DNA from 2 places in the Microbacterium sp. CH-015 genome. Region 2 is predicted to be linked to the other one. Evidence: predicted binding sites of a transcription regulator. Region 2 holds the regulator's gene; the other holds the start of a gene.
The links. The regulator HspR, encoded in region 2, represses chaperone genes until heat shock. The targets are predictions, from matches to a motif close to AAGTTGAGTCNNNNNGACTCAACTT.

Region 1 (7,615 bases), on a different contig from region 2:
AGCGTTCGTGCCCGCGCCGATCGCGACGAATCCGAGCGCCACCGCCGCCGCGGCGGCCACGACGGCGATCGTGATCGGCCACACCCGCACCGCTGCCGGCACGGGACGCCGCAGCCCGCGCGTCTGCAGCTCGGTCGCCGCCGCCGCGAGAATCCCCTGTGCCACCTTCGACAGCCGCGTGTCCTGCGTGCCGAAGGTGTACTGCTCCCCCGGCACACCCTTCGGGAAGAGTCCGTCGAGCAGCATCCGCCCGTCACCGTCGGCCCGGGAGGCGTCCACGAGCTCCGCCGTGAGCTTCGCCTTGCCCCACATTCCCTTCTTCCCCTCGATGATCCGGATCGAGCCGGCGACCGCCTGCTCCAGCACCTCCGCGGGGATCGCCTTCGTCGCGTGGCCGAGCAGCACCGCACTCTCCAGCGCGTCGATCGCCCGTGGCGGCTCGTACTCCGCGATGATCGTCGGCCGTCCCGGCTCGTCGGCCAGCTGCCGCCGCCGTGCCCGAACCGCGACGACGCCGGCCCCCACCGCTCCCAGACCGGCGAGCGCCTGCATCCATCCGAACGGCGAGGCGAAGTATCCGGTGTCGAACAGCGCGAACGTGTCCGGCGCGAACCCCACCGCCATCGTGAGGGTCTGGTACGGCTGGAGGCCGGTCGCGAGCGCGGTGATGACGGTGGTGCCGTCGGCATCCTGGGTCTGGGTGATCGACGCGCACGGGTCGGTGGCATCCTGTGCACCCTGATAGCACGCCATCCGCCCGGTCAGCTGCGCGGCGAGATCGGGAGCGAGGTGCAGGCGCGCGGTCACCGTTCCGAACGGCTGCGCCCAGCCGACGCCGTTGACATCCCAAGAGAACTCCAGGCCGGTGTCGGGGAAGTTCCACATCACGTTCTCGAGCGTGTACGCGATGACGAAGGTCTGCGGCCCGTGCAGGTAGTCGTCGGCGCGGGAGACCACCGAGAACTCGCCGTCGACGTCCTCGACCTCCGCGGGCCGCGGCGCGCCCTCGCCGTCGGTCACCGACACGAGCTCGGGCCGCAGCGGCTGACCCTTGTAGGTGTCGGGGATCGCCCGACGGATGCCGCGGTTCTGATCGGTCTCGGGGAACACCGCGACGATCCGCTCGACGACCTCGAGCCGGCTCGTGCCGTCATCGGCACGGGTGAGCGTGTAGTCGGCCGTCATCGATTCGAACGTGAAGTCGTCGACGTCAACCGAGACGACGGATGCCGCGGCCGGCACGAGGACCGAGCCTGCGGCCGGCACGGTGACGACGGATGCCGCGGCCGGCGCCCCCGCGAGGAGCACCAGCATCAGCCCGAATACGATCGCCGCCCCGATTCGCTCCCGCCTCATGCTCTTCACCCTAGGTGTGCGCCCGGCCGGGTGTCGCCCGTCGCGCCGGTCCGGATCGCCGCGACAGCGGGGCTACAGTGGCATCCATGACCGATCGCCGCCTCGCCATCGCCGCGTGGGAGAGCCTCTTCCGCGCGCAGCACGAGGTCCTCCACGAGATCAGCGGGGACTTCCGCGAGGACGACCTCACGCAGGCGGAGTACGACGTGCTCCTGACGGTCAGCCGTGGCGACGACCACGCCGCGCGCCTGCGCGATGTGACCGCCAACATGCTCATCAGCCAGCCGAGCGTCTCGCGCCTGGTGGATCGGATGGTCGCGCGCGGGCTTATCAGCAAGTGTCCCGACCCGCAGGACGGTCGTGGCGCGATCGTCCGCGCGACGGAGGACGGGCTGGCCGCCTTCCGCCGGGTCGCGACGGCCCACGGCCGCTCGATCGCGGAGCGGATGTCGGTGCTCACCGACGACGAACTCGCCCAGCTGCGGGCGCTGACGAGCAAGCTCCGCGGCGCCGACGACGCCGGAACCCCGTAACGAGGCCGCCGCCGGTCACCACCGGTTGCGGACGTCCTCGGCGAAGCCCTCGACGCTCTCGAACGCGATGACCTCGGCATCCGTCCGGAACGTGCCCGCCCACGTGCCGAAGCACTGGTCGGTGCGCGACGCGACGACGCCCAGGTTCATCGCCGAACGTTTGTCGTAGAACGGCGTGAAGGTGGCGTCGAGACCCCCGCCGGCGACCTGCCAGGGGCGCAGCGGATCGCCGAGGTCGTACGTCCACTGCACGGGCTCCGAGATCTTGTGCAGCACTCCGGCGACGACGACCCCGTTCTCGGTGGCGCCGGTGCCGTCGGTCCAGCGCCCGCCGACCTGGATCCCGATCGTCCGGCCGTCGGCGAGCACGCCCGATCCGGCGCCCCAGTTCCACGCGATGTCGTACGGCCAGCGTCCGCGCCCGTGGTCCAGCACCGCCCACGATCCGGCGGGGACCTCGTGGCGGATGCCGTCCAGCGTGAGAGTGCCGGATGCCGGCAGCGCGACGTCCTTCACGGTGTACTGGAACAGCCGCGGCGACCACGGCACGACCACCGCGAGGCAGTCGTGGTCGGCGGGGCGGGCCACAGTGATGTCGAACGCCGCCCCGGGGATCTCCGCGTGCAGACGCCACACCTGCCCGCCGTCGGCGGGGGTGACGGTCACGGCGAGGTCCTTCGCGCGGGCGATCGCGATGCCGCCGGCCAGGGTGCCGGGAAGCGCCACGTCGCGCACCGGGATCACCGTCGCGCTGCGCCCCCACGTCTGCGCGGTCGCCCGGTCGAAGATCCACACCTCGTGCACCGCGGCATAGTCCAGCGACGACACCGTCAGCGCGACGATGTGCGCGGGCGTCATGACGTTCCAGTACTCCCAGCGCTTGTTGCGCCCCCAGCCGTGCCGTCCCCCGATGCCCGATGTGTCGACCAGCGGCGAGCGCGCGAAGCCGATGGATGCCGGGTTGAGCCGACCGCTGGGCAGGGTGAGCGAGACCGGAGTGGTCAGCTCGGTCTCGTGCGGTGCGGCGGGCTGCGTGCCCGCCGGCCGCGGGCTGGGCGCAGCGGAGGGGTCGGTCATCGGCATCCTTGCTGACGGTCCGTGACGGGGAGTGCTGGTGCGCCGATTCTATCCGTCAGCTAGGCGGATGCCGAGGCGGTCTCCGTTTCCTGCTGCGGGAACAGCACCCGCAGCGAGAACCACCGGTCGTCGGCGCTCACCGACACGGTGCCGTTGTACGCCAGCGCCGCCGTCTCGATGTTGCGCAGCCCGTACCCGTGACCGCGCTCGCGCTGCCGCGTGACGATGCGGTCGCCATCGCGCAGCACGACGCCATCGAAGGTGTTCTCCACGCGCACCATCGTGAAGTCGTCGTGGGCGAAGACCGGGCGCGCGTGGAAGGGTCCTGCTCGCAGCGGATCGCGTCGAGGTGGTGCTTCATGTCGTGATGCTTGCGGTTGACCTCGTCGATCGAGCGTCGCGTGATCTCGTACTGGTCGTGCTGACTGCGCAGCAGCTGCGACATCGCCTCGGCATCCCGCCGCGCGACGGCCTCGTTGTGCACGCGCAACTGGACGTGCAGCGCGATGAACCCGGAGAGGTCGACGAGCGTGCGGATGTAGAGGATCTCCGCGCCGAACCGGCCGCTGAAGGGCGTGTCGATGCTCACGAAGCTGAGGTTGGAGATGCCGAAGGTGGCGACCGCGATCGCGACGGAGCCCACCAGTTGCGCGCCGCCGACGTCGAACCGCTCCTGCCGGGAGAACTGCCGGTGCTCGCCCAGCGCCACGACGCCGAAGATGAGCCCGTAGACCACGAGTGCACCCATCGGCTGGAGGTATGGGTCGAGCTGCTGCGAGTAGAACCGGTCGATCTGCCACAGCCCCGACGCGGCGAGCTCGGCGAGCACGAACGCGCGCGCCGCGATGAAGCCGGACCCGCGTGCCGTCGCGTCGATGCCGGCGTGGATCAGCGCGAACATCGTCGCCGCCGCGACGAGCATGCCGGGGATCCACCACCCGATGGACAGCGTGCCGGCCCACAGCTGCACGGCCAGCAGCGCCGCGAGCCCCAGCGCGGCGATGAGCGCGGTCGGCGCGGCGCCGAACCGCCGGCGCGAGATCGCGATGTACACGACGCACGCGCCCCACTCGGCGATTGCGGTGAGGTAGCGGGGAATCTCGGCGAGGACGGGGCCTTCGACGTCGTTCACGCCGTGATGCCGCGCGAGCCGATGTGCTCCGCCAGCGCCGCGAGGAACTCGCGCTTGCGGGGCCGGCTGATCGGCAGACGCCCACCGCCGCGAATGCGGCAGTCGCTGCCCTCGATGGTGGACGGGTCCCGCACACACGAGAACCGCCCCGAGTCCGGGTGGACTCGGGGCGGTTCTCCGGTGGCTTTCGCCGGGGTAGCTCTCGGCTGCGCCGGCGGCTCACTGCTCGACGGGCCGCGGCTCCTGGGCGCTCTCGTGGGCCTGGATGGTCGGGGCACCGGCATCCGCCACCACCTGCACCTTGCGGGGCTTGGCCTTCTCGCTCACCGGGATCGTGACCGTCAGCACGCCGTTGCTGTAGGTCGCGGCGATGCCGTCGGTGTCGATGCCCTGCCCGAGGTTCAGCTGGCGGAGGAAGCTCGCGGTCTCACGCTCGCGCGTGATCCACTTGACGCCCTCGCCCTCGCTGAGGGTGCGCTCGGCGCGGATCGTCAGCAGCTGGCCGTCCACGTCGATGTCGACCGAGCCCGGGTCGATGCCCGGCAGGTCGGCGCTGAGCACGTAGTGGTCGCCGTCGCGGTAGAGGTCCATCGGCATGCGGCGCGGGCCGCGGCGCGTGTCGAAGAGGCTCGACGCGAGGCGGTCGAGGTCACGGAACGGGTCATACGTGGCCATTTTTCTCTCCTTTATCTCTGTCTGGTCTGAAGTTGAGCCTTGTCGACTCAAGTAGCTTCAGATTAGCACTCTCGGGGCGAGAGTGCCAACCGTTCGCGGGCGGCGAACGGGGGTGTGGCGGGGGTAATTTCGGGTTCGGGGCGGGGCGATTTCAGGTGGCGCTTATCGCGGAAATCGCGGGGGTGTTTCCGCGGCACGCGTCACCTGAACCACGCACCGGTCTCTCCCCAATCACCCGATTCGCGGAGTCATCCACAGAACGACCGATCCAGCGCCCACGCGCGGCCGCAACGCGCCAAGGTGGCAGGATGCCGCGCCCACCCGCACCCCTCCCCGCCGGCCTCGGCGACGTGTTCCTCGCCGGCCAGCGGCGGCCCGCCGGAGCGACAGAGGGCCGACTGCGCGCCGCGGATCTCGAGCGCCCGTTCCGCGGCGTGCGCGCCCGACGACTCGATGCCCCGCAGGGCGAAGCTCCGCGGGTCGGGGCTACGCGGGGCGAGGCGTCGCGGGGCGAGGGACCGGGCTCTTCCACGATGCCCCCTGACGACATCGCCCGCGCAGAGATCCTCGCTCGCGCCCGCGCGCACAGCTTGATCCTCCCCGACCACGCGTTCTACATCGGAACGACGGCGCTCGCCGCCCTCGACCTCCCCTTCCTCGATGCCCTCGCCGCCGCTGCCGATGACCTTCAGGTCGCGGTGTTCGCGCCGCACCGGGCGCTGCGGCGCCCCGGCATCCGATCGGTGAAGGTCCAGCCGGGACTTGCGTTCACCACGATCGCGTCCGGTCTGCGCGTGGCCACGCCCGCAACAACCTGGGCATTGCTCGGCCGTGACCTCGACGTGCGCGACCTCGTGAAACTCGGCGACGCGATCGCGCGCATCCCTCGCGACGACCGCGGCCGACGGCGCCCGGAGCTGCAGCTGGCGACGCCCGCGCAACTCCGCGCGGCGATCGAGGCCGGGCGGCGCCAGGGCGCCGAGAGACTGCGGACGGCGCTGCCGCGCATCACGGAGCACAGCATGTCGCTGCTCGAAACCGACTGGCGCGAGAACCTGCGGGACTCCGACCTGCCCGACCCGGTGCTCGACCACGAAGTGCGCAACCACCGCGGCATCCTTCTCGGTATCACCGACGGAGCCTTTCCGGAGTATCGCGTGGCCGTCGAGATCGAGGGCGATCACCACCGCGTCACGCGCCGACAGTGGGACCGCGACATCGACAAACAGGCCGCCTACGCGACGGTGGACTGGGAGCTCGTCCGGCTCACCGCCAGGCACATCCGGCCGAGCCGGGGGCGCGATATCGCCCTCGTGCGTCAGGCGCTGATCCGACGCGGGTGGCGCCCCTGACGCGGTTTCAGCGGATGGCACCCCTGACAAGGTTTCAGCGGATGCCGCTCCTGACGCGGTTCAGGTGGCGCTCGCCGCGGAAATCACGGGCGCATTCCCGCGGCACGCGCCACCTGAACAGGCGCACGCCGCATCCCGCGGGCCGCGCCGAGTCAGCACTCCACGACGTTGACCGCGAGACCGCCCTCGCTGGTCTCCTTGTACTTCGTGGACATGTCGATCCCGGTCTGACGCATCGTCTCGACCACCGCGTCGAGCGGCACGTAGTGGCTGCCGTCGCCCCGCAGTGCGAGCCGCGCGGCGGTGACCGCGGTCGAGGCCGCGATCGCGTTGCGCTCGATGCAGGGGATCTGCACCAGCCCGCCGACGGGGTCGCACGTGAGGCCCAGGTGGTGCTCCATCGCGATCTCGGCGGCGTTCTCGATCTGCCGGTTGGTGCCGCCCATGACGGCCGTGAGTCCGCCCGCCGCCATCGCGCAGGCCGACCCGACCTCGGCCTGGCAGCCGCCTTCGGCCCCCGAGATCGATGCGTTCGCCTTGAACAGCGACCCGAGCGCCGTCGCCGTCAGCAGGAACCGGCGGATGCCGCGGCGACGATTCGCCTCTGCGACGGATGCCGCGGCCAGGGCGTCCTGGCCGTCGTCCGCGCTCCGCGCGTGCATGCCGAGCAGCGCCGAGCCCACCAGCTCGCCGTACGGCGTGACGGCGTTCTCGGCGCCGAGGCCGGAGTCGGCGAGGAAGCGCCACCAGTACATCGCGACGGCGGGCAGGATGCCGGCGGCGCCGTTGGTCGGCGCGGTCACGACGCGACCACCCGCGGCGTTCTCCTCGTTGACGGCGAGCGCGAACGCCCCCAGCCACTCCCCCGGCAGCTCACGTCCGCCGCCGGCCGAGGCCGCGTCGAGCTGCGCGCGGATCGCGCCGGCCCGCCGCTTCACCTTCAGCATCCCGGGGAGCACGCCGTCGGCGTGAAGGCCCGCGTCGACGCAGGCGGCCATCGCGTCCCAGATCGCGTCGAGCCCGACGGCGACCTCGACCTCTGGGCGCAGCGCCTCCTCGTTGCACCGCGCGACCTCCGCGATCGTGAGGCCGTGCTCGTCGCACACGTCGAGCAGCTGCGCCGCCGTGGCGAAGGGGAACGGGGCGGATGCCGCGGCCACCGCCGCGTCCTCGCCCTCCCGCCGGATGAAGCCGCCGCCGATCGAGTAGTACGTCTCCTCGACGAGCACCCCGCCCGCCGCATCGAGCGCGCGCAGCGTCATCGCGTTGGGGTGCCCCGGCAGGCGCGTGCGCGGGGCGAAGGTGATGTCGTCCCGGGCGAACGGCACCGGGATGCGGCCGTCGAGCAGCAGGGCGTCGCCATCGTTCCAGGTCGTCCACGCGGCGCGCACGTCGGCGGGATCCACCGTCTCGGGTTCGTGGCCCTGCAGGCCGGCGACGACGGCATCCGGCGTGCCGTGCCCGATGCCGGTCGCGCCGAGCGACCCGTA
Region 2 (7,615 bases):
GGGTCGCCGAGGATCTGCGCATAGTTCTCCCACTTCCACACCTCGGGGAAGAACTGGAAGGGCGTCGCGAGCACCTCGGTCTTGGTCTTGAAGCCGGCGATCAGCATCCAGGCGAGGGGGAACAGCGCCGCGAGGATGAAGACGATGCCCACGATCGCCTTGCCGACGGCAAACGCCCACCACTTGCCGTCGTGCTGGACGCGGCGCTTCGTCACGCGCGCGGTGTCGACGGGAACGTCCCGGGTGATGACGGACATCAGTCGACCAGCCTTTCGGAGTTGACGAAGCGGAACACGAGCGCCGACACCGTCCCCAGCACGACGAACAGCAGCAGTGCCGCCGCGATCGAGTAGCCGACGTTGATGTCGTTGCGGAAGTGGTTGAAGATGAACAGGTTCGGCAGGGTTGTCGAGTCGAGAGGGCCGCCGCCGGTCATGACGAGGGGCAGCTCGAACTGCTGGATCGCCGCGACGAAGCCGGTGATGAGCAGGTACAGGAGGATGTTCTTCATCTGGGGCAGGGTGATGAACAGGGTCTTCTGCCCCCAGTTCGCGCCCTCCATCGCCGCCGCCTCGTAGAACTCGGTCGGGATGTCGACCATGGCCGCGACCATGATGAGCGAGGTCAGGCCCATGCCGAGCCAGATGGCCGGGACCGCGATGGCCAGCAGCGCCCACGCGGGATCGCCGAGCCACGCGACCGGATCGATGCCGATCTTGCCGAGCAGCCAGTTCAGCAGGCCGCCGGAGTAGTTGTAGATGAGCGCGAAGATGATCGAGGTGATGACGCCCGAGATGATCGTCGGGATGTACACGCTGACCTTCAACACGCTCGCGAAGCGGCGCGAGACGCTCACCACGAGGCTCGCGAAGAAGAAGGCGAGCACGAGCATGACGGGAACGGTCATGAGCACGAACAGGAAGCCTCGGCCGATGGATGCCCAGAACAGGGGATCGGTCAGGACGTTGGTGTAGTTGCGGAACCCGACGAACTGCGGGTCCTTGTAGAAGCTCCAGTCCTGGAAGGACAGGAACCCGGCGTAGACCGCGGGCCAGATGACGAAGATCGCGAGCAGTACCACCGCGGGCACGAGCAGCAGATACGCCATCCGCGTGTCGCGGTACCGTGCACGCTCCCGCGCGCGCCGCCTGGCTTTGCCTTCCGGAACGGTCAGGGTCTCGGTGAGTCCGTGCTCACCCATCGACTGCATCGTCGTCATCGTTCACCTCGCGGCTGTTCATGGGTCCGGGGGCTGGGATGCACTCCCAGCCCCCGGACCATTGTCATCAGTTCTTCGGAGCCTTGCTCGGAAGATCCTGCTGCTGGATGACCTTGTTGATCGCGTCCTCCGCGGTCTTGATCGCGTCATCCGGGCTGGCTGCGCCCTTCATGACCGACTCGATCGCGGTGCCCACGGCGAGCGAGACGTCCCACGGGTACGTCGGCTCGGGGATGGCGTCGGGTGCGATGTCGTTAGTGACGATCGCCGACCACGGGGCATCCGCAGCGGCCGCATCGTCGGCGACGGCATCCTGCACCGACTGGCGGACGGGAACCTTCGTGAACTGCGTGTTCACGAAGAACGGGACGACGTTCTCGGGGTCGCCCGCGATCGCCCACTCGAGGAACTTGCCGGCCGCCTCAGCGTTCTTGGTCTTCGCGTCGATGACCCACTTGAAGTTACCCATCGTGGTGGCCGTGTTGCCGACCGCGTCATCCGCGTCCGGGAACTTGCCGACGCCGGTCTTGGTGAGCAGATCCTTGTAGTCGGAGCCGATCTCGGACATCATCCACGAACCGGAGACCTTGAAGGCCACCTTCTGCTCGCCGAAGTCCTTGCCCTCGACATAGGCGCCGAGTGCCTGCTTGGGCATGTAGCCCTTGTCCCACAGCTCCTTGTAGTTGGCCATGAGCTGGCGGTAGCCGTCGGTGTCGATGTCGGGCGCCGTCCAGTCGTCCTTCAGCGCCAGGTGGCCGTTGAAGTTGTACTGCTGGCCGACCGACGACCAGGCGAAGGTCACCGCGTCTGCCGCGGGCGAGATGCAGTACTGACCCTCCTGCAGCGTCGGCTGGATCTTGGCGCACGCCGCGAACAGGTCGCTCCACGTCGCCGGGCCGTTCTCGGCGTCGACGCCGGCAGCCGTCAGCATGTCCTTGTTCCAGAAGAGGACCGCCTGCGGCTCCTGCAGCAGCGGGTACGCGTAGAACTTGTCGCCGATCTCCGAGATGGACTGCGCTGCCGGAAGGATCTGGCCGAGAGCGTCGTCGGAGACGATGCCGTTGAGCTCGTGGAGCTGGCCGGCGTTGACGGCATCCTGGATGGAGCCCGCGTGCGTGTACACGTCAGGCGCCTTGCCGGCGGCCTGAGCGGCCTTCATCTTCTGGTCCCACGCGTCAGCGGGAACCTCGGTGTCGACGACCTTGATCTCGCTCTGGGCCGCGTTGAACTTCTTGACGATGTCGGCGTACCACTCGTTCTCCGTCGGGGTGAACGTGCGGTGCCAGAACTGGATCGTCGTGACAGAGCCCGACTCTCCACCTCCGCCGCCTCCTCCGCTGCAACCCGCGAGCAGCAGGGCTGCTGCGGATGCCGCTGCGATCGCGGCGGTCAGCGTGCCGATTCTCTTGTGCATTGGTCCCTCCTTCAGGAACACGGCTCTTCTCTGAGCCGACACTCGGTGCTCGGGATGCCCCGTGCGGTTTCGAGAGGCGGACGGTGCGTCTGCGCCGCGGATCGCCGTTGATCTCAATACAGGCAGACTAGAAGAAATCGATTTCAAACTCAATCCTTCGTGTGGGGCGTTTCGCCACTTCTTCGCGGCAAGCTGGTTGAGCCGATGCTCCCGCGCCCCGGATTTCCGGTGGATACGGAGGGTGCCATCAGTTTGTATCGATTTCACAACGGGTGCTTAACCAGATCGATCGAGAACCAGAACACGTTGTACGGCCCCCAGAGCGACAGCGTGAAGTAGAGGGTGCGGCCGTCGTTCGCGACATAACGGGGGTTGAGGTAGGGCGAGTAGAGGCCCGGGTAGTCGGTTGCCGAAACGAGTTCGATCGCATCGCCCCACGGCCCCCAGGGCGTCAGTCCCTCACGGATGTAGGCGTTGCCGGCATCCGAGTAGGTCATGACCCACCGCTCGAGGTACGTGGACCACATGACCGAGAGCTCACCGATCGTGCCGTCCACGATCGTCTCGGCCGCCGTGAGGTCGTCGCTCCAGACGGCGGCGCCGGAAGAGTCGGTGCCGGTGAAGTAGCTGTACGCCGCGGCGTCTTCGACGGCTGCCGTCGTCGCCTCCACGCGCATGAGCTGCACCCCGCCAAACCGGCCCGAGGGGATGCACCAGAAGTAGATGTACTCGACGCCGTCGTCCCTGACGTGCTGCGTCGCCACCTGCACGAAGTTCGAGTCGCCGGGCCAGCGCGGACCGTCGACCGGCTGCCAGCTCACGCCCTGATCATCCGATTTCACGAGGGCGGCGTAGGTCGAGTCCCACTGCCCCGCCTCGCCCCAGTAGTTCACCGACATGTACGAGACGTAGAGCGTCTCGCCGATCGCGAACCCGTACGTCGGGATCTTGGTGACCTCGCCCGCGCCGTCGTTCGGGTCGTGGTCGCCTTCGATGAGCGCGCTCGCGAGCCCGACGTCGTCGACGGGTGCCCAGCCGTCGAAGGTGATGCCGTCGGAGGGGTCGTCGTCGGTCGTCCAGGCCGAGACATTCGAGCGCCAGAACCCGCCCTGACCGCCGTACGAGTCGGGGTCGCGCTCGCCGAACGTGTCGCCGAAGAAGAAGTACGTGCGGTCGCCGATGTTCGTCATCGAACCGAGGTCGGTACCCGCGACGCCGACGGATGCCGTGTCGTTGATCGCGCCCGGCCCGGTCAGCTGCGCGATCTCGGTGAGGTTCTCGACGCCGTCGAGCACGAACGGCTTGTCGCTGTCGGTGTTCACCTCGGGTATTGCGGAGGCTCCCCCCGCACAGCCGGTGACGGATGCCGCCACTCCCGCGACCGCGATGGCCGCTCCGATTCTGGTGCGCTTCGTGGCCATACCGCTGCTCCTCGCATCGTCGCGTTCCGGCAGGCTAGCATGAAATCGATTGCAAGGGATGGGGCCCGTGGGCGCCGGCCGAACGTCAGAAGGTGATGAGCTGGCGCAACTCGCCGCCGGCGGCGAGGCGGTCCATCGCCTCGTTGAGCTCGCCGAGACGGATACGACTCGACACGAGCCGCTCGAGCGGCAGCCTGCCGCTCCGCCAGAGGTCGACATAGCGCGGGATGTTGCGGGCGGGCACGGCGGAGCCCAGATAGCTGCCGATCACCGTGCGAGCCTCGCCCGTGATCGTCAGCGGCGACAGCGACGCGCGGGCATCCGGCGCGGGAAGCCCGACCGTCACGGTCGTGCTGCCCGGGGCCGTCAGCGCGAACGCCGTCTCGAACGCGCGGGCGCTGCCCGCCGCCTCGATCACGACGGATGCCCGGATGCCGGCATCCAACGCCTCCTGCGGCGCGAGCGCCGAGGTGGCCCCGAGCTCCCGCGCGAGCTCGAGCTTCGCGGGCACGGCATCCACGCCGATCACCTCGTGGCCCTCGGCCACCGCGACGAGAAGCGCCGCCATGCCGACGCCACCGAGCCCCACGACGATCACCCGCTCGCCCGAGGCGGGCCGCCCTGCGTTGATGACCGCCCCGCCGCCGGTCAGCACGGCGCAGCCGAGGAGCGCGGCGATCTCGGCGGGCACGTCGGCATCCACCTTCACGACCGAGGTGCGGCTGACGACGGCGTGGCTCGCAAACCCCGAGACGCCGAGGTGGTGGAAGACCTCGCCTCCCGCCTCGCCGTGCAGGCGGATGCCGCCACCCACGAGCGTGCCCGCGCCGTTCGCGGCCGAGCCGACCTCGCACGGCAGGCGGCCGTCGGTGCGGCATCCCGCGCACTCGCCGCATCGTGGGAGGAACGTCATCACGACCCGGTCACCGATGGCGAGGTCGTCGACGCCGTCACCGACCTGCTCGACGATCCCGGATGCCTCGTGGCCGAGCAGCATCGGCGTCGGGCGCACGCGGTTGCCGTCGACGACGCTCAGGTCGGAGTGGCAGACACCCGCGGCGTCGATGCAGACGAGCACTTCGCCCGCCTGCGGCGGGTCGAGCTCGAGTGTCGCGACACGAAGCGGGCGCGTCTGGGCGAACGGCTTCTCGGCGCCCGATACCTCGAGCACTGCGCCGGTGATCTGCATGGGGGACCTCCTCGTCGCCCTCGACGTTAGTCCACCCGGCAGGGCGTCAGTCGTCGCTGTCGGGTAGCGGCAGAGGCCGCCACAGCACGACCTCGGTCGCGCGGCGCACGCGCGTACCGTGGCGGAGCGTGACGACCGAGCCGCTCGGTCCCGCCGCGAACACGCGGGAGCGGCGGCCCAGCTCGTCCTGCAGACGGCGCTCGAGCTCGGCGACCTGACGCCGCAGCATCCGCGTCTCGTTCTCGAGCTCGATGAGGCGCGAGATGGCGGGCAGGCTCATGCCCTCGGCCGAGAGTGCTGCGACCTCGCGCAGCTGCTTGACGTGCCGCAGCGAGTACCGCCGCGAGCCGCCCTGCGTGCGCCCGGGCACGACCAGGCCGAGCCGGTCGTACTGCCTCAGCGTCTGCGGATGCATCCCCGCGAGCTCCGCGGCGACCGCGATCGCGAAGATCGGAGCCTCCTCGTCGGGCTGCTCAGCCATCGCGCACCTCCCGCGTCGCGGGCACAGGAGATGTCACGGGCACAGGATGCCAGGCAGGCATCCTGCCCTGCGTGCGTGAGATCTCCTGTATCCGTGACATGGCGGAGGTCACTCCCGCGCCTTGCTCATGAGGTCGGCGCGCGGGTTCTCCTTGGGCTCGAGCTCGTGGAAGCGCTCGAGCGCTTCGCGCGCGCGCTCGTCGAGGTGCGCGGGCACCGCGACCTGGACCTCTGCGAGGAGATCGCCCGTGCCCTTGCTCGTCTCGACCCCGCGGCCTTTGACGCGCAGCACGCGCCCCGACGGGGTGCCGGGCGCGACGCGGAGCTTCACGGGGTCGCCGCCGAGGGTCGGTACTTCTATCGTCGCGCCGAGCGCGGCCTCGGTGAAGGTGACCGGCACGGTGACCCGCAGGTTCAGTCCGTCACGCGTGAACACCGGATGCGGCCGCACGCTCACCTGCACGACGATGTCGCCTGTCTCGCCGCCGTCCGGCGAGGGGCGACCCCGGCCACGCAGGCGGATCTTCTGCCCGTCGGAGACGCCCGCGGGAATCTTGACCTTGAACGGCTTGCCATCTTCGCCCGCGAGGGTGATCGTCTCCCCGCGCACGGCGGTCTGGAAGTCGAGGGTCGTGCGCGCAGTGACATCCGCCCCGCGCTGCGGACCGCCGAACCCCTGGTATCCGCCGGTCGACTGCCCGAACCGGCCCGAGCCGAAGCCCCCGCCACCGCGCTGCTGGCCGAACATCGCGAACAGGTCATCGAAGTCGGCATGCTGGTACGAACCGCCGCCGCGCCCTCCGCCGAAACGGCTGAAGACGTCCTCGAACCCGCCCGCGCCGCCGGATCCGGGCGCCTGGAAGCGCGCACCGCCCGAGCCCATCGCGCGGATCTGGTCGTACTCCTCGCGCTGATCCTTGTCGGAGAGCACCGAGTACGCCTCGCTGATCTCCTTGAACTTCGCCTCTTTCGCGGCGTCGCCCTGCGCCTGGTCGGGGTGGTACGTGCGCGCGAGCTTGCGATACGTCTTCTTCAGGTCGGCGTCGGAGACGTCCTTGGAGACGCCGAGGACCTTGTAGAAGTCCTTGTCGAACCAATCCTGACTGGCCATCTGTCTCCTCAGTCCGCTCCGCCGGCGACGACGACCTTCGCGGGGCGCAGCTCGATGTCGCCCAGCCGGTAGCCGACCTCGACGACGTCGAGGATCGTCCCGTCGGCCACATCACCCGGGTTCGGCGCGTGGAAGATCGCCTCGTGCTGCTGCGGGTCGAACGCCTCGCCCGCCTCGCCGTAGCGCTCCACGCCCAGGCGCGCGACGACGCCGCGCAGCTTCTCGGCGATGGCCTGCAGCGGCGAGCCCTCGGCGAGGTCGCCGTGCTTCTCGGCACGGTCGAGGTCGTCGAGCACGGGCAGCAGCCCCTTGGCGACCGAGCCCTTGGCGCGGTCGATCTCGACCTGACGCTGTTCCTCGGTGCGCCGACGATAGTTGGCGTACTCGGCCTGCACGCGCTTGAGGTCCATCAGCAGGTCGCGGGCCGCCTCGGAAGCCTCGGCGACCGCGGCCTCATCGGTCTGCGGCGCGTCGAGGATGTCCTCGACCGTCAGCTCGTCGCCGTCGCCGTCGGCGTCCGCCGCGGCATCCGTCTGGTCCCCATGCGAGTCGGGGCCGGAGGCTTGCGCCTCCGACCCCTCGTCACCGGGGACTTCGCGCCGGCCTGAGCCTGTCGAAGGCTCGATCGGGTCTTCGAAGTCCTTGTCGCTCATGTGTCGATTCTCTTACTTCTTGTCCTCGTCGTCGTCGACCACTTCGGCGTCGATGACGTCCTCTTCGGGGTTCGGCGTCTCACCGTTGCCGGGCTGGCCCACGTTCGGGTCGCCCTGCTCGCCGGCAG

Region 1: a site for HspR is predicted at 4,803-4,827, ahead of ACPYN4_RS08945 (Hsp20/alpha crystallin family protein). Genes of this name have one in related genera too.

The regions. Positions count from the first base shown of each region.
Region 1 covers NZ_JBNAFJ010000004.1:219,573-227,187, forward strand. The annotation lists gene ACPYN4_RS08920 (DUF2207 family protein) at 1-1,356, opposite strand, end outside; gene ACPYN4_RS08925 (MarR family winged helix-turn-helix transcriptional regulator) at 1,443-1,889, shown strand; gene ACPYN4_RS08930 (DUF2804 domain-containing protein) at 1,905-2,966, opposite strand; gene ACPYN4_RS08935 (GHKL domain-containing protein) at 3,026-3,247, opposite strand; gene ACPYN4_RS08940 (hypothetical protein) at 4,095-4,232, opposite strand; gene ACPYN4_RS08945 (Hsp20/alpha crystallin family protein) at 4,318-4,773, opposite strand; gene ACPYN4_RS08950 (hypothetical protein) at 5,082-6,125, shown strand; gene ACPYN4_RS08955 (L-serine ammonia-lyase, iron-sulfur-dependent, subunit alpha) at 6,278-7,615, opposite strand, start outside.
Region 2 covers NZ_JBNAFJ010000003.1:264,562-272,176, forward strand. The annotation lists gene ACPYN4_RS07755 (carbohydrate ABC transporter permease) at 1-257, opposite strand, end outside; gene ACPYN4_RS07760 (carbohydrate ABC transporter permease) at 257-1,201, opposite strand; gene ACPYN4_RS07765 (ABC transporter substrate-binding protein) at 1,287-2,633, opposite strand; gene ACPYN4_RS07770 (DUF4185 domain-containing protein) at 2,897-4,054, opposite strand; gene ACPYN4_RS07775 (alcohol dehydrogenase catalytic domain-containing protein) at 4,140-5,243, opposite strand; gene ACPYN4_RS07780 (heat shock protein transcriptional repressor HspR) at 5,290-5,724, opposite strand; gene ACPYN4_RS07785 (DnaJ C-terminal domain-containing protein) at 5,833-6,834, opposite strand; gene ACPYN4_RS07790 (nucleotide exchange factor GrpE) at 6,843-7,487, opposite strand; gene dnaK (molecular chaperone DnaK) at 7,500-7,615, opposite strand, start outside.